Hydrogenophilus thermoluteolus: one gene and its partners. The main gene of each other region encodes a partner of the protein of the gene in region 3 in a complex. Links are inferred from orthologs where the notes say so. Each region holds a gene or a part of one and is shown on either strand. Other genes may lie near its edges. The genes, in order: HPTL_RS05690, dnaX and dnaN.

What was found.
Region 1: the proteins of dnaN (region 3) and HPTL_RS05690 are in contact, whole or in part, in a cryo-EM structure (PDB 8GIZ), measured with the Escherichia coli proteins. The link is inferred for Hydrogenophilus thermoluteolus from one-to-one orthologs.
Region 2: the proteins of dnaN (region 3) and dnaX are in contact, whole or in part, in a cryo-EM structure (PDB 8GIZ), measured with the Escherichia coli proteins. The link is inferred for Hydrogenophilus thermoluteolus from one-to-one orthologs.

The regions. Positions count from the first base shown.
Region 1 is NZ_AP018558.1:1,169,698-1,177,521, forward strand. What follows is about bases 1,510-4,508. They hold HPTL_RS05690 (DNA polymerase III subunit delta'), read right to left. Parts: upstream 3,542-4,508; coding sequence 2,477-3,541; downstream 1,510-2,476. Other genes in these bases: HPTL_RS05680 (TatD family hydrolase), read right to left, coding at 1,510-2,053; HPTL_RS05685 (PilZ domain-containing protein), read right to left, coding at 2,079-2,477; tmk (dTMP kinase), read right to left, coding at 3,534-4,217; mltG (endolytic transglycosylase MltG), read right to left, coding at 4,214-4,508. Outside these bases: HPTL_RS05675 (acyl-CoA synthetase), read right to left, coding at 1-1,259; more of HPTL_RS05680, read right to left, coding at 1,256-1,509; more of mltG, read right to left, coding at 4,509-5,296; CAF17-like 4Fe-4S cluster assembly/insertion protein YgfZ, read left to right, coding at 5,335-6,066; HPTL_RS05710 (hypothetical protein), read left to right, coding at 6,063-6,251; HPTL_RS05715 (ABC transporter permease), read right to left, coding at 6,263-7,824. UniProt on the Escherichia coli protein: Part of the beta sliding clamp loading complex, which hydrolyzes ATP to load the beta clamp onto primed DNA to form the DNA replication pre-initiation complex.
Region 2 is NZ_AP018558.1:334,280-342,070, reverse strand. Bases 1,557-4,522 are described here. They hold dnaX (DNA polymerase III subunit gamma/tau), read right to left. Parts: upstream 3,910-4,522; coding sequence 2,203-3,909; downstream 1,557-2,202. Other genes in these bases: HPTL_RS01520 (heme biosynthesis protein HemY), read right to left, coding at 4,040-4,522; HPTL_RS01535 (YbaB/EbfC family nucleoid-associated protein), read right to left, coding at 1,846-2,172; recR (recombination mediator RecR), read right to left, coding at 1,557-1,816. Outside these bases: HPTL_RS01550 (cytochrome b), read right to left, coding at 1-508; petA (ubiquinol-cytochrome c reductase iron-sulfur subunit), read right to left, coding at 523-1,116; more of recR, read right to left, coding at 1,205-1,556; more of HPTL_RS01520, read right to left, coding at 4,523-5,335; HPTL_RS01515 (uroporphyrinogen-III C-methyltransferase), read right to left, coding at 5,340-6,758; HPTL_RS01510 (uroporphyrinogen-III synthase), read right to left, coding at 6,755-7,561; hemC (hydroxymethylbilane synthase), read right to left, coding at 7,558-7,791. UniProt on the Escherichia coli protein: Part of the beta sliding clamp loading complex, which hydrolyzes ATP to load the beta clamp onto primed DNA to form the DNA replication pre-initiation complex.
Region 3 is NZ_AP018558.1:922-8,525, reverse strand. The notes cover bases 4,826-7,604. They hold dnaN (DNA polymerase III subunit beta), read right to left. Parts: upstream 6,878-7,604; coding sequence 5,774-6,877; downstream 4,826-5,773. Other genes in these bases: dnaA (chromosomal replication initiator protein DnaA), read right to left, coding at 6,890-7,604; gyrB (DNA topoisomerase (ATP-hydrolyzing) subunit B), read right to left, coding at 4,826-5,733. In the rest of the region: HPTL_RS00045 (PstS family phosphate ABC transporter substrate-binding protein), read right to left, coding at 1-168; HPTL_RS00040 (diguanylate cyclase), read right to left, coding at 504-1,118; HPTL_RS00035 (AtaL-like protein), read left to right, coding at 1,464-1,940; leucine efflux protein LeuE, read left to right, coding at 1,937-2,638; HPTL_RS00025 (DUF2442 domain-containing protein), read right to left, coding at 2,694-2,948; HPTL_RS00020 (DUF4160 domain-containing protein), read right to left, coding at 2,965-3,234; more of gyrB, read right to left, coding at 3,235-4,825. UniProt on the Escherichia coli protein: Confers DNA tethering and processivity to DNA polymerases and other proteins. Acts as a clamp, forming a ring around DNA (a reaction catalyzed by the clamp-loading complex) which diffuses in an ATP-independent manner freely and bidirectionally along dsDNA.

The DNA of each region.
Region 1 (7,824 bases), 1.2 Mb from region 3 along the record:
CACCCACCGCGGAACGCCTCTTCCGTTGCGGCCGGGTTCTTGAGGTACCCTTTCATCACCAGGTTGCCGCGGAACATCACCTCACCCATCGTCTGGCCGTCACGCGGCACCGGTTGCATCGTATCGGGGTCGAGCACCGAAATCGCCTCTTGGGCGTGGTACGGCACCCCTTGGCGACCGTTCAAGCGCACCTGCTCGGCAAGGGAAAGCGTCGCCCATTCGTCGTGCTTGGCGCACACTGCGGCCGGTCCGTAGGTTTCGGTGAGGCCATAGACGTGGGTGATTTCGAACCCGATTTCGGCCATCGCTTGAAGGACGGCAGCAGGCGGCGGCGCAGCGGCGATCAGCCCTTTCACGGTTCGGCCCGCTTTGCCGCTCTTCCACGCTGGCGGCGCGGCATTGGCGATCATGCTGTGGACGATCGGTGCGCCGCAGTAGTGGGTCACCCCGTGCGTTTCGATCGCGTCCCAAATCCATTTCGGGTCGACGCGCCGCAAGCAGACATTGACACCAGCGTTCGCAGCGACCGTCCACGGGAAGCACCAGCCGTTGCAGTGGAACATCGGTAAGGTCCAGAGGTAGACCGAATGGTGCGACATCCCCCATGAGACGATATTCGAAAGCGCGTTCAGGTAGGCGCCCCGATGGTGGTAAACCACCCCTTTCGGGTTGCCGGTGGTCCCTGAGGTGTAGTTGAGCGAGATCGCATCCCATTCGTCGTCGGGATAACGGAATGCGAAGTTGGGGTCACCGCCACTCAAGAGCCCTTCGTAATCGAGTGTGCCCAGAAGTTCCCCCGGTCCGGAATATTCGGGGTCGTCGACGTCGATCACCAAAATCTTTCGGTCGATACGCGCGAGCGCGGCTTTGACGGTATGTGCATATTCGCGGTCGGTGATGAGGACCTTCGCTTCCCCGTGTTCCAGGATGAACGCGACCGTTTCGGGGTCGAGTCGGGTGTTGATGGTGTTGAGCACCGCCCCCGCCCCCGGGACCCCGAAATGGCATTCGAGCATTTCGGGGGTGTTGTTGAGCACCACCGCGACCGTGTCGTTCTTCCCGACCCCAAGATGGTGCAACGCAGAAGCCAATCGTCGCGCCCGTTCGGCAAACTGGGCCCAGGTATAACGGCGGTTGCCGTGGATCACTGCCAGCCGATCGGGGTACACGGCAGCGGTGCGTTGCAGGAAGCTGAGTGGCGTGAGCGGCACGTAATTGGCTTCACACCGCTCGAGCCCGACTTCATACGCTTTGGTCATGCGGAGACCTCCTCTGGGTGGGTTAGGCGCAACGAAAAGAGACGGCAGGCATTTTCCGTAGTACGTTCGGCAAAGGTGGCGAAGTCGATTCCGAGAAATTCCGCTAAAAATTCTGCGGTGTGGCGCACAAAGGCGGGTTCGCATCGTTTGCCACGGTGCGGGACGGGCGCCAGATAGGGGGCGTCGGTCTCGACCAGGATCCGGTCGAGCGGAACGTAACGGGCTACCTCCCGGACCGACGCCGCGTTCTTGAACGTGGCGATCCCTGAAAAGGAGATGTAGAAGCCGAGATCCAATGCGGCTTTCGCCGTTTCGCGGCTTTCGGTGAAGCAGTGCATCACGCCGCCGACCGCTTCTGCCCCCTCTTCACGAAGGATTGCGATCGTGTCGTGCGCGGCGGCGCGAGTGTGGATCACGAGCGGCAACTTCAAGGTGCGGGCCGCCTGGATATGGGTACGAAAGCGGGTGCGCTGCCACTCAGGCGCGTCGGTGAGGCGATAATAGTCGAGCCCGGTTTCCCCGATCGCGACGACTTTGGCGTGGTTCGCGAGCGCAACCAAGCGCTCCACGGTCGGCTCCTCGACGCCTTCGTTATCTGGGTGGACGCCGACGGTGGCCCAGATATTGGGGTGGGCTTCGGCAATTTCCAGTACCTCTCGCGCGCGTTCCAGCGTGGTGCCGATCGAAACCGCTGCGACGACGCGGTTTGCTGCCATATTGGCCAGAACTTCGTTCAGTCGTTCTTTGAGTCCGGGGAATTCGAGATGGCAATGGGTGTCGATCAGTTGGGTCATGGTCGTCTTTTCGCTTCCGTTGGGGTCATAACGTGTGGGTGGTTTTGCCGGAGCCGATGAGTGCCCCAAGTTTTTGTTCGATCAGCGCTTTGACTTTGGGCGTGAGTTCGCCATCGTCGAAATGCACGCCTACGCCCTGGACGCGCCCTCCGGCGACGTTCGGCGGGTTGATCCACGCAACGGTACCCGAAAGGAGGATCGGTTCCGGTTCGTCCGGGAGTTGCACGCGAAGAAAAAGGGGATCGCCCAAACCGAATTTCCGGTTGGTCGGGACGAAGAGACCGCCCCGTTTCAGCCAGGGCATATAGGCGGCGTAAAGCGCAGAGACGGCTTCGATGTGCACAGCGAGCACGGTGGCGCGGCTGCTTGCCTTTTCGCCCATTGCGTTGCTGTTCGCTTCACTTGCCGCGTCTGGGGAAACCATCACGAAACTCCGTCGCAGTAATTCAGCCACAGGGTTTCGCAGAGCGACGCCGTGTTGAGGGGATGATCGACCCACGGCGCGATTGCCGTGGCAAGGCGGGCGATGCGAAACCATTCGATGGGCGAGCGCCGTTTGGCCACGGCTGTGATCTGCGCTGCAGCATCGGGAAAGTGTAAGCGTTCCGGACGATTCGCGCAAGCATCTCCCAAGGTGGCGATGGTGAGCAGATCAGCGAGCCAGTACTGGTACCAACGAAAAAGCTCGGCGAAGCGCAGCCCGTTGGGATCCCCCTCTTGCGCTTTGAGGCGCTGCGTCCATTCGCTGGCCACCGCGATCGGTTGCCGCCATGCGCATTCGGCGGCGTCGCGGACGAACGCATCGCGCAGCGCATTTTTTCCGGACGACAAGAAGCGCCATGCCGCAAGCGGCGCACCCCGATGCAGCGCCAAAGCCGCAGCGATCGCCTGTTGGGGGTCCTTGGCGGGTTCTGCCTGCGCGCCGGCCTGCTGCCACGCCGCGCGCAACCACGCTTCGGCTTGCGCGATCGGGGGGGGAAGGATGCGCCACTGTTGGGTCCGACTGAGAATCGTGGGTAACAACCGTCCAGGCGCGTCACTCACCAAGACGAACAGCACCGCCTGCGGCGGCTCTTCCAGAATTTTGAGTAACGCGTTCGCGGTGTAGCGATTCATCGCTTCGGCCGGTTGGATCACCACTGCACGGCGAACCCCGTGCGCAGAAAGCGCAAGGTCCGCTTGCAACGCGCGCACAGCGTCGATCGGTATGCCCTGCGTACCCGATTGCGGGGTCAATTCGAAACGATCGGGATGCGCGGTTTCGTCGTCGAGCGTACAGGCTGGGCATTGGCCACACGGTTCGATTCCGGCTTCGGGGGGGGCAGCGCAGGTCCAGCGACGCGCCAATAAAGCGGCTAGGTGGTGTTTGCCGACCCCTTCGGGGCCTGCCAGCAAAAGCGCTTGCGGCGCCCGCCCCTGACGCCATGCCTGGAAGAAGCGTTCGATCCAGGGCATCAGCCACGGGTAAGCAAAAGCGGCGTCACCCATCGTGCGCCACTCCCTGCGACGGTGATTGTCGGGTCTTGGGTGCAAACCACCGTTGGGCAACGGTCGCCAATACGATTTCGGTGAGCCGCTCGGGTGGTAACTGCGCGTCCAAAACACAGTAGCGTTCGGGGTCTTGCGCAGCGCGCGCCAGGTACGCAGCGCGCACTGCGGCAAAGAATGCTTCCGACTCGCGCTCGAAGCGGTCGCACGCGCTGGGACCGTCAGAGAGATCTCGGTTGGCCCGCCGTTTGGCCGCCGCGGCTACCGGTAGGTCGAACAAGAAGACCAGGTCGGGTTGCCGGCCAGAACGGGTCCATTCGTCGAGTTGGCGAAAACGTTCGCGATCGACCCCTCGTCCGCCAACCTGGTACGCGAACGAGGCATCGGCAAAGCGGTCACACACCACCCATCGTCCCGCAGCCAACGCGGGATCGATCACCGTGAGGAGGTGTTCGCGCCGTGCGGCACAGATCAGCATCAATTCGGTCTCCGCGTGCATATCGTGCGTCAAGACCAACGTACGGATCGCTTCGCCAACGGGGGTGCCGCCCGGTTCACGCGTGGTGACGGTGGCTACCCCCTGCGCTTGCAGCCACTCCGAGAGCGCCGCGATCTGCGTGCTTTTGCCGGCACCGTCGATTCCTTCGAAAACCAAGAAACGGCCGCGCGTGCTCATTGGGTGGACTCCGCATTCCGCATCGCTTGACGATACGCGCGAACCGCGCGATTGTGTTCGGTTAGGGTTCGGGAAAAGATGCTGGTCGCGTCGGTGCCGCTTGCGACGAAGTAGAGATAGTCGGTCTTTTCGGGGTGAGCAACCGCCTGAAGCGACGCCAAACTGGGCAGTGCAATCGGTGAGGGCGGCAACCCCTGCCGGGTATAGGTGTTGTGGGCGGTGTCGTGGCGCAGATCCCGCTTACTGAGCGAACCGTCGTAGCGTTCGCCCAGCCCGTAGATCACCGTTGGATCGGACTGCAATGGCATCCCTTTGCGCAGGCGGTTGAGGAAAACGGATGCGACTTTGCCGCGATCTTCCGGGTGGGCGGTCTCTTTTTCGACGATCGACGCCAAAATCAACAGGGCTTCCGGGGACTCCAGCGGAAGGTCGGGGTCACGTCCTGCCCAAACTTCTGCCAATACGCGACGCATCCGTTCGTGTGCCTGCCGGTAGATCGTCTGGTCTGGCGTCATCCGGTCGAAGAGGTAGGTATCGGGAAAAAACCACCCTTCGGCATACGGAACTTGGGCGCCGATCGCAGAGAGGATCGTCTGTTCGTCCGCGCCTTGCAGGGTATGGGTCAGATAGGGATGCGCGTCGATTGCCGCCTGCATCTGGCGAAAGGTCCACCCTTCGACGATGGTGATGCGGTCGCGGATCACCTCGCCACGAACGACCATCGCGAGCGCCTCTTGCGGCGAGACCGACGGTGGAAATTGGTAATATCCAGCGATCACCCGCTCAGGCCGCTCCCGCCAGACCAGCCAGCGCCACAAAAGCGTTTCGCCGCCAAGCGTTTGCGCCAAGCGCTCCGCGGCGCCGATCACACCGGTTCCGCGGGGAATCTGCACCGAGACCGTTTCGGTGACCGGAAGTGGCGTTGTGCGCCACCGTTCCAGCAGCGTCCAGACGCCACCCAGCGCAACGAGCACAAGAAGGAGCAGTGCAAAACCCAACCGAATGCCACCACGCATCGCAACAGGGGGTGGCGCAACGCACGGTTGGATTTCCAGGTGCGGGCAAAAGCGGGTCGTCATGGGGTCGATTCTAGCGAATTTTGCGATAATACCGTCCCATGGAAAGCGCACACGTTGATTCGACCCAGCCCTTCGCGACGTTGCTGGTCAATGGGCCAGACGCACAACGCTTCTTGCAGAGTTTGACGTGCAATGACGTCACGTCATTGACGACAGATGCGCGGCAGTGGAATGGGCTATGCACCCCCAAAGGGCGGTTGTTGGCCATTTTCTGGTTGGAGCGTGTCGAGGAGACCACTTTTCGGATCCTCATCGATCCCGAAAGTGCGCCGTTTCTCCAAAGCACACTCCTCAAATATCGTTTCCGCAGCAAGGTAACGATCGACCTTGGCGCCGAAACGAGCGGCCTGACGTGGGCAACGTTCGTTGCCGAGGGTTGGCCGTGGATTTTGCCGCCAAACCGGGAGATGTTCTTGCCACAATGGGTGAATCTCGACCTCATCGGTGGCGTCAGTTTCAAAAAAGGGTGTTACCCTGGGCAAGAGATCATTGCCCGTACCCGCTATTTGGGAGAAGTCAAACGACGAATGGTCAAAGTGGTGGGCGCGGGTGACCCACCCGCTGCGGGTACGCCTTGCTTTAGTGCGGCGATGGGCGAACAGACTGCCGGGCGCGTGGTGCTTTCCGTGCCGCACCCGGACGGTTATGCGGCGCTTGTATCGGTCCCGAAATCGGTGATCCCGGAAGGCACCGTGGCGATCGGCGCGCCCGACGGCGCGAAAGCGACCCTCACGCCGCTTCCTTACGCGCTCGACGAGGTCAAAGGATGAACTGGAAGCGCCACGCCAGCCTCATCGGCAACCTGCTCCTTTTTATCGCATTCGTGATGCTCTTTTACTTCGGCGCGCTGTGGGAGCGGTTGGGGGTTGGGGCGTTCCTGCTTTGGATGGCGGTTGCTGCGGCGGGCGTCTTCGCGATCCTCAACGCCGAAACGCCGCACGACCCCAACCTCTGACGCAGTCATGGTCATTGTGGTGACGCTGCGCGCAACACCGTGAGGGGCGGCTGCGCGAGGAGCCCTTTGGCGCGCCACCACCCTAGGATGCCGACCAGCACGGCCACGATCAGCGCAGCAGCCGCAAGCGGCCCCCAGCGTACGGGGAGCAGCAGATCGAAGAGGCGATACGCCAACCACGATCCCAGCAGACTGGCGGCGAGCACCGAAAAGAGCGCGGCAAGCGCGCCAACGGTAGCGGCTTCGCCGAGCAGGAACGGATGGGCAACGCGTTCCTGCAGCCCCAACGCTCTGAGGAGCGCCACTTGCTGCGCGCGCCGCTCGTCTCCAGCAGCCCAACCCAAAAGCAGGACCAGACCGCCTGCTGCCAACGCGAACGCGAAGACGGCTTCGAGTAAGCGGGTGACGTCGTTACTCAACCGTTCGAACTCTGCGCGCAATTGCTCGACGTCGATCACCGTGACGTTCGGAAATTGCGCAACCAGCGTGCGTTCGAATGCTCGCTCATGCGGTGGCAACCGAATCGCAGCCATAAAGATTGCAGGGAAATGTTCCAACGCGGCTGGCGTGGTGATGAAAAAGAAATTGGGGCGCATCGACTCCCACCGCAGCGCACGAATCGAAGTGATCGATACCGTCACCGTTTCGCCTGCGATCCCGAACGTCACCGTATCGCCCACTTTGATGTCGAACAGTTTCGCCAATCCCGCCTCTACCGAGGCTTCGCGCGCCGTGCTGTCACCGTGCCACCGCCCGGCGACGATTCGGTTGTCCTCAGGCAAAGCGGTGGACCAGGTGAGGTTGAACTCCCGATTCGCCAAACGCTCGGCGCGCGGGTTGGCGTCCAAAAGCGCTTGTGGGATCGGTGCGCCGTTGATCGACTGCAATCGACCGCGCACCATCGGCCAAAAGCGCGGCGGAGCGATGCCCGCTTTTTCGAACTGTGCCGTGAGCGGCGCAACCTGATCGGGCATCACGTTGATCACGAAACGGTTCGGCGCATCAGGCGGAGTTTGGTAGCGCCACGCCGCCAGGAGGTCGCTGCGCACGAAGAGCAACAGCCAAATCGCGGTCAATCCCACAGCGAGCGCTGCGACCTGAATCGCCACCGTCAGGGGCTGGCGCACGAGAAAGAGCAAAATGAGGCGAACTGGCGTGGGCGTCCGCTGCGGCAGAAAACGGTAGGCGAAGCGAAGGAGGACAATCGCCAACACACCGAAGCCGCACGTGATCGCAGCAATCACCGCAAGCGCGGTCACTGCGAGCTGCCATTCGCCCGCCAATGCTACCGTGACGCCGGCAAGAGCCCCACTGGTGGCAAGCACCCATCCGAGCCACCCCAAGGGATGGCTGGGCGGCGCGACGTGGCGCAACACAGCGATCGGCGGCAGACGGACCAGCCAGACGAGCCACGGTGTGACAAATGCAGCGACCAGTACGAAACCAAGCAGCGCAGCCGGCCATCCGGCAACGAACGCAGCGGGCGCAAGTCCCGTGTGCGCAACGAGCGCTTGCAGCAATTCGGCAAAGAGCGATTGTGCGCCCCACCCGATCACCAACCCGGCTCCGACTC
Region 2 (7,791 bases), 340 kb from region 3 along the record:
GAATCGCGGAGACCAGGTTGATGATCACCTGCGCGCCCCAGAAGGACATCTGACCCCACGGCAACAGGTAGCCCATGAACGCTTCGGCCATCAGCGCCAAGAAGATGAGTACGCCGATGATCCAGAGGAGCTCACGCGGTTTGCGGTACGAGCCGTAGAGCAGCCCGCGGAACATGTGGAGATAGACGACGATGAAAAACGCCGACGCGCCGGTGGAGTGCATGTAGCGGATGAACCAACCACCGGGCACTTCCCGCATGATGTATTCGACGCTGGCAAACGCCACCGGAACCCCAGCAGCGTTCAAGGTGCCGTCGGGCTTGTAGTTCATCACCAAGAAAATTCCGGTGACGATCTGGATCACGAACACCAGCAGCGCCAACGAACCGAAAAAATACCAGAAGTTGAGGTTTTTCGGGGCGTAATAACCAGTGAGGTGCCCCTCAATCGTGGACGAGAGCGGGAAACGCTCGTCGATCCACTGCAGCAAGCCGGATTTACTCGTCATGGTTCACTCCTGCCTCACGCTTTGTCTTCGCCGATCAGCACCTTCGTTTCCGTGAGGTACTTGTGGGGCGGCACGGGCAAGTTGGTGGGCGCCGGCATGTGCTTGAAAACACGACCGGCAAGATCGAACATCGAGCCGTGGCACGGACAGAGGTATCCGCCAACCCAGTCGGCGCTGATCCCGCTCGCCTCACCCACTTGGAATTTTGGCGACGGGGAACATCCGAGGTGGGTGCACACCCCTTCGACGATCAGGAATTCCGGTTTGATCGAGCGGTGCTCGTTCTTCGCATAAGGTGGCTGGATCGATTTTTCGGAGTCCGGATCCGCGAGCTTTTCGCGCACCGCTTTGAGCGACTCGAGCATTTCAGGGGTGCGGTGCAACACCCAGATGGGTTTCCCGCGCCACTCGACGACGATCATCTCGCCCGGCGGCACTTTGGAAATGTCGACCTCAACCGGCGCTCCCGCCGCTTTCGCGCGCTCGGAAGGGGCAAAACTGGCGACGAACGGCGCTGCGAGCGCGACCGCGCCTGCGCCTCCGACAACCGACGTTGCGACCAGCAGTTGCCGGCGATTGTCGTCCATCGGCTCGGCAGTATGTGTCATCGTTTTCTCCTCGGATGCCCAAATCTAACCGATTATAGCGCTGCTCGAAACGGAAACCAACCAGCGCCAAACGAAATGATGATATAGATCAACTCTGTTGATCGATGAGCGCGCGCCGATCGTGCCAAGCGTAGGCGATCGTTGCCGGATCGGCGTATTCCAGCTCGCCGCCGACGGGCACCCCGCGCGCCAAACGGGTGATTTTGCACGTGGGTACCGCGGCCGCGATCCGTTCAGCCAACCATTGAGCGGTTGCCTCTCCTTCCGCGGTGAAATTGGTCGCGAGCACCACCTCTTGCACCTCCGGTCGCGCAATGCGCGCCAGCAGTTTCTCGATACCCAACGCCTTCGGTCCGATGCCATCGAGCGGTGACAACCGCCCCATCAACACGTAATAGCACCCCTGAAACACGTGCGCCGCATCGAGCGCCTCGAGGTCCGCCGGGGTTTCGACCACGCAGACGACGCTGCGGTCGCGCGCGGGGTCTGCGCAACGCGCGCAGACCGGTGTTTCGGAAAAGGTGTTGCATTCGGCGCAGTGCACCAATACCTCTGCCGCGCGCGCCAGCGCGCGCGCGAGGCGTTTTGCGGCAGCACGGTCGTGGTTGAGGAGATAGTGCGCGAGCCGCTGTGCGCTGCGCGGCCCTAAACCGGGCAGGTGCTTCAGCGCGTCGATCAATTCATTGAGTGCTTGGCTCATCCGCAACCGACCTCGACGGCGTTACGGTGTCAAAACGGTAGATTCATGCCCGGCGGCAGGGGCAGCCCAGCGGTGGCTTCCCCCATTTTCTCCTGCACCGTGGCTTCGGCACGGCGAACCGCGTCGTTGAACGCTGCCGCAATGAGGTCTTCGAGCATCTCGCGATCATCGAGCACCGAAGGGTCGATGGTGACGCGTCGCACGTCGTGCTTACAGGTCATCACCACCTTGACCAACCCGGCGCCCGACTGCCCTTCGACCTCGGTCTGCGCGAGCTCCTCTTGGATCTTTTGGATTTTTTCCTGCATCTTCTGCGCTTGGCGCATCAGACCCGAAATGGCCGCTTTGTTGAACATCGTCTTTTCCTCTCTTCACAACAACTGCGATTATCCCTCAGCGGAGCGTTCTGGCCAGTGCACCGCGTCGGGGTCGATTCTCAACCCCAGCCGTTCGCAGAGCACCTGAACGCCGGGGTGCTGGGATGCTTTGTCGAGTATCCGCCGTTTGCGTTCCGCCCAGTGCGCCGCTTCTTCTTTCGCCGGAGTGCCGGCGACGTCAGTAGCGGCCTCGAACCGCAAACGACGCTGCCATTTGCAGGGCGCTGCGGCAGCAACCGCAGTTGCGACGCGCTGGGTCAATTCCGGCTTCGCCTTCAACCAGTGGTGTGCGAGTGCGTCGACCGCCATCGTCCAGGTTGTGCCGTCGTCGGCGACCACGGCACAATGCGACGCCAACGTTTGAGCCAACCCGTCCAGTTCGAGGCGCGGAAACAGGTCGAGCCACGCGCGGTTTGCCGCGCTGCTTGTCGCTGTCGGTTTGGCATCGTCATGTTGCCGCGGCGCCGTCTTCTGCGGTGGCGGCGCCGGGCGAAACGGCTTTGGGGGTTCGCTGCGCTCCTCGTCCTGTCGGGCTACGGCAGGCGCCGCAACGCGTGCCGATGCTGATGGTGATGGTGGCGACAGTGGCTGCGACGCGACCGGCTCTGGCGCTGGCCCTGTGCGCACGGGCTGCGCCGCTGGCTGCGATTGCGGTGCGAACGCGAAGAGACGCAGCAGCACCATCTCGAGCCCCGTTCGTTCGTCTGGCGCAAGCGGCACGTCACGACGCCCATGCACGACGATCTGGTACGCCAACTGCACGAACTCCGGATCCCATTCGTGCGCGAGCGCTTCCAGACGCGCGTCTTCGAGGGGCGCGCCGCCGAATTGCCGACGGGCGACGCGGTGGATGAGTTGCGCCAGCGACGCCAGCACCGCATCCACCGCGACGCTTGTTTCCGCAAGCTGCGCTACGAGCGTGAGGTAGCGGTCGTTCGCGCGCGCGGCCAACGCCGCAAGGAGTTCGATCAACACCGTTTCACTCACCAAGCCGAGCATTTCGCTCACCGCGGCTTCGCTCACGGTACCGGCGCCATAGGCGATCGCCTGGTCGAGGAGCGACAGCGCGTCGCGCATCGAACCGCGCGCCGCTTGGCCGATCCGTTGCAGCGCCGCCGGTTCGAACGGAATCGCCTCCTCGGTGAGGATGGTGGCCGCTCGGCTTGCGATCTGGGCCGCAGAAAGGGCGCGCAAGTTGAACTGCAGACAGCGCGAGAGCACCGTGACCGGGATTTTTTGCGGGTCGGTGGTCGCCAACACGAACTTCACATGCTCGGGCGGCTCTTCGAGCGTTTTCAGCATCGCGTTGAACGCATGCCCCGTGAGCATGTGCACTTCGTCGATCATATAGACTTTGTACCGCCCGGCAACGGGTGCGTAGGTGGCTTGCTCGAGGAGCGCCGCCATTTCGTCGACGCCGCGGTTGGAGGCGGCGTCCATTTCGACGTAATCGGGAAAGCGGTCGGCGTCGATCGCTTGGCACGCCGCGCACGCGTTACACGGCTCGGCACGCACGCCCTGTTCGCAGTTGAGCGCTTTGGCCAGGATCCGACTGATCGTGGTTTTCCCGACACCGCGCGTACCGGTAAAGAGATAGGCGTGATGTAAGCGCCCGGTGGTCAGCGCGTGGGTGAGCGCACGGACGACGTGATCTTGACCGACGAGGTTGGAGAAATCACGGGGGCGCCATTTACGCGCCAGGGCCAATTGGGTCATAGGCGATCATCGAGTCAGACGGCGAGCCGGACCCCCGGCACTGGCAGGATGTGGTTAGGGCTGCTGCCTCCCGGCCCTGACCCGGTTCCCACGCTGCCATGCGGGGCGACCCGCCGCAGGGTGAATCATATCACGCCTTGCGCGCGGTTGGGTTCGGTTCGCTTTCGGTATCCGCCGCTGCTTCCGCGGCAGGAGGTTGGGATGCCGCCCGCTCTGCTTCGGACGCCGAAGCGTCCGCCCCCGCAGCGTTTTCCGTGCTGTTCGGAACGGGGAAGGTCGCGTTCGGCGTACGATCCCACGGCAACGCCAGACGGTCCGGCGGGAGGAGGGTTTCCGCGGCGACGACCCGCGCCCGCACCGGATCGAGTTGCAACAACTGCGCATAGTGCCCTTTGGCTTTGCCCCAGAGCTGCAGCCCCAAGGTCAAACGCAGCAGCGCCTCGTGCAGGACGGGATCGTTTTCGTTGTCACCAAGCCAGCGCTCCAGGCGATCGAGCCAAACGGGTTCCGCAGGAAGCGACGGCAAAAGCTCGGCAACGACTTCGGTGGCATAGCGCCGACGCAGGAAGGTTTCGGCTAGCCGCAGCGCCTGTGCTGCTTCCCCTTCGCTGCGTAACGTGCGGATCACCGCAGCAACGATCGCGGGCAATTGCCGTTCGTCTTTGGGTTGCGCTTCCCACCACGCGTCGAAAGAGCGGCCGCGGCGCAACGCGTCCGCGAGCAACGCCGGATAGGCTTTCACCGCCACCGCCAAGAATTCCGGCGCGGGCAACGCATCATGACGGCGCAGTTTGCGCGCGGCCTCAAGCGCCATTTCCCAACGCTCGAGCTGTACGCCCGCTTCCAAGCGCAACCGCTCGCGGACGGTGGGCGCAACTTTACCGCCCCGTTCGAGCGCCGTCAGCGCAGCCTCCAACCGATCGATGCGGCGAAAAACCAAACCGAAACGGGCTTCCAACACCTGCCGTACGGCCATCCAGTCGCCGACGTCCGGAATCCGCGCCAACGCATTTTCGGCGCGCGCTTCGTCACGTACGGCCAACGCCGCTTCGCACGCTGCCGCCGCTGCCGCCGCGGCGCCATGCTTGAGCCGGTACGCACGGTCGAGGGCTTTGAAGCTCATTTTGGGTTTACCGAGCTCCCACCCCACGACCGCCATCTCCAGCGCATCGAGCGCGCGCTGCAAGCGACGGCGCTCCCGCCATTGGCGTACCGCGCCAGGCGTGCCGACGATCCGCGCCACCAGTCTGAGCACGCCGTACCCCACGAAGAGGAACAGCAGTGCCAGCAAGACAAGCAGCTGGCTCGAGAGCTGAAAACGGTAGGGCGGAAACACCGCGACGACGTAGCCATCCAACGTCTGGAACCAAAGTGCAAACGCCACCGCTGCAACCGCGGCGATCAAGACAGCAAGGACGGTTCGCATGGCATCACTCCTTGCCCATGGGTTGCAGGTCAGGCGCTGCCAGGCGCGTCTCGATTTCCGAGAGCGCTTTGAGCGAACGCGCCAACGTGGGCCGTTCGGCATGGACGCGCTCGGCTTTGAGCGCGGCGATCGCCGCGTTTGCGGCCTGGGTGGCCGGCGCGTTCGGGTCGAAGTAACGCGCCAGGGTCTTTTCCAGTTTCGCCAACGCCGTTTGGTACGCCGTTTCGTCTCCCCTTTGCGCGGCAACGCGCGCCGCGGCGATCCAGGTGCTGATGTTGAGCTGCAGCGTAGTCGCCGCTTCGGGCGAAAGCAGTTCCGGCGCGGTGGCGTCCAGCCGTTCCAACCGCAGCCAATCGGCCCACTCTTGACCAACGGCACGGCCGAATGCGACCACTGCCGCCCACGCCCGCTGGTACCACGGCGCGGAGGCGTCTGCGGTATCCGCCACTTTGTGCTTGGCATCGACCTCGGCAAGATAGGCGAACGGCGCATTCGCGATCGCGTCGTCGAGCGCGTCGAGCTTGGCCAAAATGCCGTCGACATCGACGCGCGGCGCCGATTGAACGGCCAGGAGGTCGGCTTCGACGGCTTTGCGCAGTTCACGCAAAAGCGGCCGGTCGGCCTCTTTGAGTCGGGCAGCGAGCGCCGCGAGCGCCGCTTGCGCGGCGTCGAGATTGCCATCCCACGCCAGTTGCCGTTGCGCGAAAGCCAGTGCCTCGCCGGCTTCGACGACCCAGCGCCGATCCCCGAGTTTCGCCAACGCCTCGGTCATTTCGGCCGCACTTTTCGCGATACCTTGCAGGCGATCGAGCGCCGCTTCGTTGCGTGCCAGCCGCTCGCGCGTCTCGATGAACGCCGTCTCCAGTTGGCTCAATTGCTCTTTGAGTGCGGTGATTTGGGCGTCGACACCGACGAGTCCGGCAACCTGCTGCTGGACGGTTTGCAAAACGGCCTGCTGGGTCTTGACTTGATCGGTGACCGCGGTGATTTGCGCCGCCCATTCGGCACGTTCGGCGAGCGCCTGATCGAGCGCCCGTTTGACGACATACTGGGTGTATCCATACCCACCCAACGCAACGAGGAGCGCCACCGCACCGAGCCACACGCCTGCCCGAGACGCGTTGTTGGCCTGAGGCGAACGCGTTTCGGGTTGTACGGGTGTCTGCTCCGGTTGCACTGCGCCATCGGACGCCGCTGCACGCGCGGTGTCCGCGGGGGCAGACGATTCCGTTACCGCACCCGCCCCGGGTGACGCGGATTGTTCTTCGACAACCTCCGTGCGATTCGTCTCCGCGGCGTTTTCGCTGACGGACTCCTGCTGGCTGTCCTTACTGTCCTTGCTGTCCTTGTCTTTGAGCGTTTCCGCCTCGTCCGTCCTTGCGCGCTTATCGGAACGCGCGCGTGGGTTCCCTTTTTGCGTCATTGCACCTTCTCCCGCGAATAACATTCCTGTAGCGTCGCCACCAACGCGTCGTCTCCCGGACGCGGCGCCGTGACGACGTGCCGCCACCCCAACGTCTGCAGCGCCTCAGCGACGCGGGGATGGTTGGCGACCGCCAAGAGGCGTTCACGCACCTTTTCGAAGCGTTCCGCGCCCATCGCCTCGGGCAATCCCCGCGCTGCTTCACTGCTGGTGATAAGGAGCGCCGCAATCCGCCCTTGTGCGTACGGTTCCCAATGGTGCGGCAGCCAGCGCGCGACGCGTCGGCGGTAACAGATCCATTCGTGCACCTCCGCGCCCCGGGCTCTGAGCGCTTCGGTCAGCAGACCGCGCCCCCCTTCTCCTTTGACGATGAGAAGCGACTGCCCGGCAACGCGCTCGGGTTGCGTCCACGACGCAGCCAACACGGCTTCGCTGTCGGCGCCATCCACAGGGTACCACACATCGGGGAAACCGAGCGCCCGCAATGCAGCAGCACTGCCCGCACCGACGGTGGCAACCGCTGGACCGGGCGGCCACGGGCGGTGGTCACGGATGGCTGGCACCGCGATCTGCGCCGCGTTGGCGCTGACGAAAAAGACCCAACGATAGCCGTCGAGCGTCTCGGACCACTGGCGAGCCGCTTCCTCGGTGACCGTCGGTTCGATAGCCAAGAGCGGCGCGACGATCGGTTCCCAGCCGTGCGCGCGCAGGAGTGCGCTCAGCCGCTCGGTTTGCGCAAGCGGCCGCGTGACCCAGACGGCGGGCTTTTCTGCCACAATCGCCATGTTTTGCGCTGTGGTCACGACCCCAATCCAGCTTGGGCGTTGCACGCGAGCCGCGCAACGAGCGCCTCTGCCCCTTCTGCGATCAGCTGCTCCGCCAAATGCAGTCCGAGCGTTTCGGCCTCGGCGAACGCGCCACGTATTTCGCCGCGAAAAATTTCGCTGCCATCGGGTTCGGCAACCAAACCACGCAGCCAAATCTGCCCGTCTGACGGGGTTGCGTACGCTGCGATCGGCACCTCACAACTGCC
Region 3 (7,604 bases):
GCGTTGCGCGGTCTGGAACTCCTCCGCAACGGCTTCGGTGACGGGATAGACGGTGCTCGAACCGTCGATCTTCACTATTTTTTCCGCCGCGAAGGTCACCGCCGGGGTTGTGACGACACCCGCTACGGCAAGCGTGGCGACCAGGGAAAGGGTGTTGCGAAGTTTCATCGGACTGCTCCTTTGGGTTACTGAGGATGACGGGGCGCAGTCTACCGAGCGAATGTGACAATTTGATGACACGCATTGTACCGCAACGGGCGCGTTCGTGATCCGTACCACGCACTCTTTGCCGTGGGTTCGGGGTCGATGAATTTGTTGACTTTGATTTTTCTTACAAGAGACTCTGTAAACAATGCGCGCCGTTGTTCTGTGGATAACTCTGTTAACAATAGACTTCGTCCAGCAATGTGCTGTCGGTAATCTTGGGGATCGACTTGGATTTTGGCGGGGATCGTTTGGGGATGAAAAAGCAGTCACCGTGCCATTTTTCTTTTATCGACAAATCATTGCGTGATCTGTGCGTCAACTTTTCCCCAATGCGACCCACTCCGATCGGTTGCAGGATGGTTACCTGTAATGCAGGTTTCGGCTTGTGGATAATTTTGTGAATGAACGTGCACGACGCCGCCCACGCCGCGGCTTCCTGCGCAGGCATCGGCTTCGCGATCCCGTATCCTTGCGCACAATCCCGTAGTGGAGATTGACCGCCGCGAATTCGTCGAGGTCGAGCACCCCCAACACGACGAAGCTTGGTTTTTTTTCTGCGACGCAGCGTGCGATCGCTTGCTCGGCCCAGCGACAAGCCCGTTGCGGTTGGCCAATCCGGTGAGCGGATCGTGGTACGCGATCCGTTCGAGCGCTTCGGTCAAGTGCATCTCTTTGGTGACGTCGTGGACCAACCCGTGGATTTCGCTGACGCGGCCGTCGGCCAAGCGGTGGGGAAAGACGAAATCGTTGCGGTTTTCGGCCTTTGCCGCGCCGTTCGCGTCTACGATGGTGCCGTCCGTAGGGTCGATGAGGAGCGTCGGCATGACGTGGCTCTGCAACCACTGGGGCAGCAGTCCCGCCCAAGCGGTGGGTGCGAATGCGATACCCAGTAGCAGGTGTAGCAGAAACACCACAGTGGACAAGCTGGGGATGGCGCGGGAACGGTTGACGAACCATCGTCTCTTTCTCAGCATGCACCGCAAACGGTACGTCAACGTTCCAACCGCCGTACCGGCGTTGTGTACAGGAGTATCCCCAGGGTTTTGGCGCATGTCTTGGCGGCTTTCAGGGGGTTATCCCCACGATTGGGCAGAGTGTAGACTTATTTTAGAGATATTTATAGAAAAACCAAACCATAAAAACAGAACTGCCCTCTGAGGGGGATGCCGCGCGGCTTCGCGCCCGTTTGACGGCGAAGGGGTTCGTTCGCTACAGTGGCGATGGGTGACGTGTGCGCGACGCGTGGGTGAGGTACCATGTTGTTGGAGGTTTGTCATACCCTGCCGCTTGCGGTATCGGTGCCGCTATCACGGGACACGGTGTGGCAGCGTTTGTGGGAGCGCGTCACGTTCCCACAGCGGTGGATCGACGGGGTGACGGCGTGTGATGTGCTTTGGCACGCGCCCAAAGAAGCAGCGCTGACGCGGCGGATCGCGTTCGGTGACCGGACGTTCGAAGAGCGTGTGACGTGGCAAACGGGGGAATGGCTGCGGTTCGTCACTCAGGCAACCCCGGAATACCCCGGGAGTCTTTTGACCATCACCTTGGTGGAACGCGACGCGATGCGCTGGTCTTTGACCTTTTCCTATCGGCGGTTCGTGCGGGACGGTGACGCCACATTGCCGGACGGATCTGACCTCTCCGCCTGGTTGGCGGCGGCTTACCGCAGCGCAGACGAAGCGTATGTCGTTGCGCTTGCGCGGGCGTTACAAGCGGAGCAAGAGAGACGATGAGTTTGTGGCACGCATTGGGGATTCACGACTACGGCGCGTTCGTTTTGGGAACGGTTTTGGTGGTTTTGTTGCCAGGACCCAATTCGCTCTATGCGTTCGTCACCGCGTCGCGCCAGGGCCCCGCTGCGGGGTTTCGCGCGGCACTCGGGATTTTGACCGGGGACGCGATCCTGATGAGCGCCGCGGTGTTGGGCGCGGCGTCGCTACTGCGCTATCTGCCGACGCTCTTTGCGGTGTTGCAGCTTACTGGTGCCGTATACCTGGCGTGGTTGGGCGGAAAACTCGTTTGGGAAGCGGTTCGGCACGGCTGGGGCAAGCAAACGGCCACCGCGAACGAGGACGATCGGGCAGCCGCCCCCGAACCGGAACCGCGCCGGGTAGCGATCCACCCGTTTCGGCGGGCGTTGGTGATCAGCCTGTTGAACCCGAAAGCGATCCTCTTTTTCTTCTCGTTTTTCGTGCTCTTCGTCGATGCGGATGCGCCCCACCCCTATCTGGCGTTTGCATTGCTTGGGCTGACGTTACAGGTGATCAGCGCCACTTATCTGACGATTCTGATCCTGGCGGGTGCGCGCCTGCGCCGTTGGAGCCAGGCGCGACCGCGCGCTCATGCGTGGGGGCTTGCGGCCACCGGCAGTGCTTTCCTGCTCTTCAGTGCGAAGCTGGTGCGCGATGCGTTCGCGCGGGTGGGGGGGTGAAGCTTGCCGCGCAGACCTTTACCCAGGATGTGAAGCGGCTTTCGTGCTGCGCCGGTTACACAGGCACTTCCTCAGTGTTCGGTGTGAGATGTTCGAGAACCCACTCCGGTGAAATGTCCTGACCGTTAGGCCAAGTCAAAGCGCCCAGAAAAGGAAAGACTCGGCAGAAATAGTCGCGATCTTGTAGCTCTTGAAACCCCTTCTTGCTGAGGAGCGGGGTCAGGTCCACGATTCCTTCTTTTCCGTCGGCAAGCTTCAAGTGAAGTCGGTAGCCGTCCAACGGTTTCACTTTGACAACGTCCCAATCCATCTGTGGTTCCTCGTGGTTACAGAGGGTCGATCCGATACGGAGGAATACCTTGTTGGGCGAGTTCCCAGTTGGCGAGCAGTTCGTCCCGCCGTAACTCGATCCACGCTTGGACGAGTCGAAGTTGTTTGCGCGGTAACTCACCTGCCAACAATTCCCCCTCTTCGATATCAATCGCTGCTTCGAATTCGCCATACCGTGCGTGGATATGCGGGCGATGGTGTTGGCTACCTTCCATCAGGTACATTCGAATAATGATGCCATAAAACATTGCCAGTACTGGCATCATTCACACATCCAAATTACGCACGAAGAGCGCGTTCGCCTCGATGAACTCGCGCCGCGGTTCGACCGCATCGCCCATCAGGGTCGAGAAGATTTCGTCGGCGGCGATCGCGTCTTCGATCTGCACTTTGAGCAGCCGCCGGGTTGCCGGATCCATCGTCGTCTCCCAGAGCTGTTCCGGGTTCATTTCGCCCAACCCTTTGTAGCGTTGTTTGACGATCTGGCGTTCTACTTCGGCCATCAGCCAAGCGACCGCATCGGCGAAATGGCGGACCGTCTGCCGTTTTTCGCCGCGCCGCACTTCCCCTTCACCTTGTACGAGCGTCGCAGTGGTTTCGGCAACGTGCATCACGGTTTGCCAATCCCCAGATTCCAGGAGTTCGGCATCGAGCAGGCTGCGCTTGATGAGCCCGTGTTCGGTGCGTTCGATGCGTAAGCTCCATTGATCGCGCTCTTCGTCGAATGCGGCGAGGACGCGGAGTTGGTCGCCCAGCACCGCCTGCAACCGTTGGGCGCTTGCGACGGCGTTTTCTTGGTTGCTGAGGTCGATCGCAATCGCGTGGTTCAGAATCGTTTGCAGAATGGTGGGGTCGATGAGGGCGCTATGGCGGTCGATGATCCGTTGCGCGCGTTGCCATTGGCGCAACAGCCCCAAGAGCGTTTCGTCGCGAATCGGTGCGGCGTCTGGCGCCGGGAGGAGTTCGGCCTCTTGCGCCGCCAGTTCGATGAGAAATTGCTGTAATTCCGCGTCGTCTTTGAGGTAGCGCTCGGTCTTACCCAGTTTCACCTTGTAGAGCGGGGGTTGCGCGATATAGACGTGGCCGCGTTCGATCAGCTCCGGCATCTGGCGGTAGAAGAAGGTGAGCAGCAGTGTTCGGATATGGGCGCCGTCGACGTCGGCGTCGCTCATCAGGATGATGCGGTGGTAGCGCAGCTTCTCCGGTTTGTAGTCCGCTTTGCCGATCCCGGTGCCGAGCGCGGTGATCAGCGTGGCGATCTCCTGGCTTTGCAGGAGTTTGTCGAAACGCGCTTTTTCGACGTTGAGGATTTTGCCTTTGAGCGGCAAGATCGCTTGGAAGCGGCGGTCGCGCCCTTGCTTCGCGGAGCCACCGGCGGAGTCGCCCTCGACAATGAAGAGTTCCGATTTTGCCGGGTCTTTCTCTTGGCAGTCGGCAAGTTTTCCCGGCAGCCCCACGCCGTCGAGTACCCCTTTGCGGCGCGTGATTTCGCGCGCTTTGCGCGCCGCTTCGCGGGCGCGTGCTGCTTCGACGATTTTGCCGACGATCGCTTTCGCTTCGTTGGGGTGTTCGAGCAGGAAGGTTTCGAGCGCTTTGCCCACTACCTCTTCCACCGCGGTGCGCGCTTCCGAACTCACCAGTTTCATTTTGGTTTGGCTGGCGAATTTCGGGTCGGGCATCTTCACGGATAGGACGCAGGTGAGCCCTTCACGCATGTCGTCGCCGGTGATCTCGACTTTCGCTTTTTTTGCGATTTCGTTCGCTTCCAGGTATTTATTGATCACCCGCGTCATCGCGCTGCGCAACCCGGTGAGGTGGGTGCCGCCGTCGGGTTGCGGAATGTTGTTGGTGTAGCAAAGCACCTGTTCGGCGAAGCTGTCGTTCCACTGCATCGCCACTTCGATGCTGATTTCCGCTTCGTGCCCGACGTCTTGCGGGACGGTGACCGCGCCGCTCGCGTGGAAGATGGTGGGGTGGAGCGGCTGCTTGTTGCGGTTGAGGTATTGGACGAAGCCCTTGACGCCGCCCGAGAAGGCGAAGTCCTCTTCTTTGCCGGTGCGTTGGTCGATGAAGCGGATCTTGACGCCGTTGTTGAGAAACGAAAGTTCGCGCAGGCGCTTCGCGATCTGGTCGGCGTGGTATTCGATCGTGCCGAAGATCTCTTCGTCCGCAAGCCAATGGACTTCGGTGCCGCGCTTTTGCGTCGCACCCACCACCTTCATCTTGCGCACGTGCACCGGTTCCCCGCCGCCGGGTGGGGTTTCCCAGGTTTCGTCGAAGAGGGTGGGCACGCCACGAGAAAATTCGAGGACGTGTTTGTACCCGTCACGCCAGATGGTGAGTTTGAGCCATTTGGAGAGTGCGTTCACACACGAGACGCCGACACCGTGAAGCCCGCCGGAGACTTTGTAACTGTTCTGGTTGAATTTGCCACCGGCGTGCAGCACGCACATCACGATCTCTGCGGCGGAGCGTTTCGGTTCGTTTTTGTCGTCCCATTTGATGCCAGTGGGGATCCCGCGGCCGTTGTCGCGCACCGAAACCGAGTTGTCGGCGTGGACCGTCACGACGATGTCGTCGCAGTAGCCAGCCAGCGCTTCGTCGATCGCGTTGTCGACCACTTCGAAGATCATATGGTGGAGCCCCGTTCCATCGGAGGTATCGCCGATGTACATGCCGGGGCGTTTGCGGACCGCTTCGAGCCCTTCGAGTTGTTGAATCGCGCTTTCGTCGTAGGTTTGGGTCATTGCGTTTTCCTGGACCATCGGTTTGATTCGCTGCGTTCGTTCGGTGGTGTGCGTTGTTTCACAGCCGCATCGGCATCACGACGTAATGGAAGTGTTCGTCGTCCGGTGTGGTGATGAGCGCTGCGGCCATGCTGTCTTTGAGTTGGATGTGGATCACTTCGTTGGTGAGCGCAGTGAGCACGTCGATGAGGTAGCTGACGTTGAAGCCGATCTCGAGTGGCGCCCCTTCGTAGTGGATCTCGATCTCTTCGACCGCTTCTTCGCGTTCGACGTTGTGCCCGGAGATGCGCACGAGCCCCGTTTCGAACGTGAGTTTGATCGGCCGCAATTTGTCTTCGGCAAGCACCGCAACCCGTTGCAGTGCGCGCAGGAGTTCAACCCGGTCGAAGACGATCCGCACGGGGTGGTTCATGGGGATCACCCGACGGTAATCGGGGAACTTCCCTTCGATGATTTTGCTGGTGAATTGCACCGCACCGGTGGTGAAGACCACTTGCCGTTCGGCGATGGTGATCGCCACCGGCTGGTCGCTGTCCGAAAGGAGTCGCTGGAGCTCGAGGACCGTTTTGCGCGGCAGGATCGCTTCCCGTTCGTCGCGAAATTCCGGCATCGCCTCTTCGACGTGGGCGAGGCGATGCCCGTCGGTAGCGACCACGTGCAAATTCTGGTCGTGGAGGTGGAAAAAGAGCCCGTTCAGATAGTAGCGGACGTCTTGTTGGGCCATCGCAAACGCTGTGAGCGCCACCAAGCGGCGCAAGGTGTGTTGCGTGAGCGTCAGTTGGTCGCCTTCGCTGGGGGGGGTAAGGCGCGGGAAGTCGTGCGCCGGCAGCGTGTGCAACGTGAAGCGTGACCGTCCGCTCGTTATCTTGAGGGTGTTCTCTTCGGCAAGGAGCTGCACTTCGGCCCCGTCGGGCAAGCTCTTCAGAATATCGAGGAGCTTCTTCGCTGGCACCGCGCAGGCGCCGTTTTCCCCAGCCAATTCGCCAAGCGGTTGCCGAACGACGATTTGCGCTTCGAGGTCGGTAGCGGTGACGGTAAGACCGTCGTCGCTGCGCTCCAGCAGGAAACAGCCGAGGATCGGCTTGGTTTGCCGCTTTTCCACGATACCGGCCGCGGCAGCGAGCGGTGTGAGCAGCGTATCACGGGGGGCTCGAATCAGCATGGCGTCTCCTTGTTATCCGCGTAGCACTTGCAGTAGGACATGAACGTCGTGGTTGAGCTGTGGGTCTTGGTTGCGCAGTTCGGTGATCGTTCGGCAGGCGTGGATCACCGTGGTGTGGTCGCGGCCGCCGAAGGCTTCGCCGATCGCGGGCAGCGACAAAGGGGTGAGCTCTTTGGCGAGATACATCGCGACCTGCCGGGGGCGCGCGACCGCGCGGGTGCGTTTCTTAGAGTGCATCTCGGCCACTTTGATTTTGTAGTAGTCGGCCACCGTTTTTTGGATCTGCTCGACGGTAAGTTGCCGGTTGAAGGCGTTGAGCAGGTCCTTGAGCGCCTCTTTCGCCAGTTCCAACGTGATCGGGCGGGCCAGGAAATTGGCGTACGCAACCACTTTGTTGAGCGCCCCTTCGAGTTCACGCACGTTCGATTTGAGGTGCTTGGCAATGAGGAACGCGACGTCGTCAGCGAGGTCGATCGCCATCAGTTCCGCTTTTTTCTTGAGGATCGCCACCCGCATTTCGAGCTCTGGGGGTTCGATCTGGACGGTTAGGCCCCAGTCGAAGCGCGAGATCAAGCGGTCTTCCAACCCTTGGATGTCTTTGGGGTAGGTGTCACAGGTGATCACGATCTGTTTGCGCGCTTCGGTGAGCGCGTTGAACGCGTGGAAGAACTCCTCTTGCGTGCGGGTTTTGTTCTGGAAGAACTGGATGTCGTCGATCAACAGCACG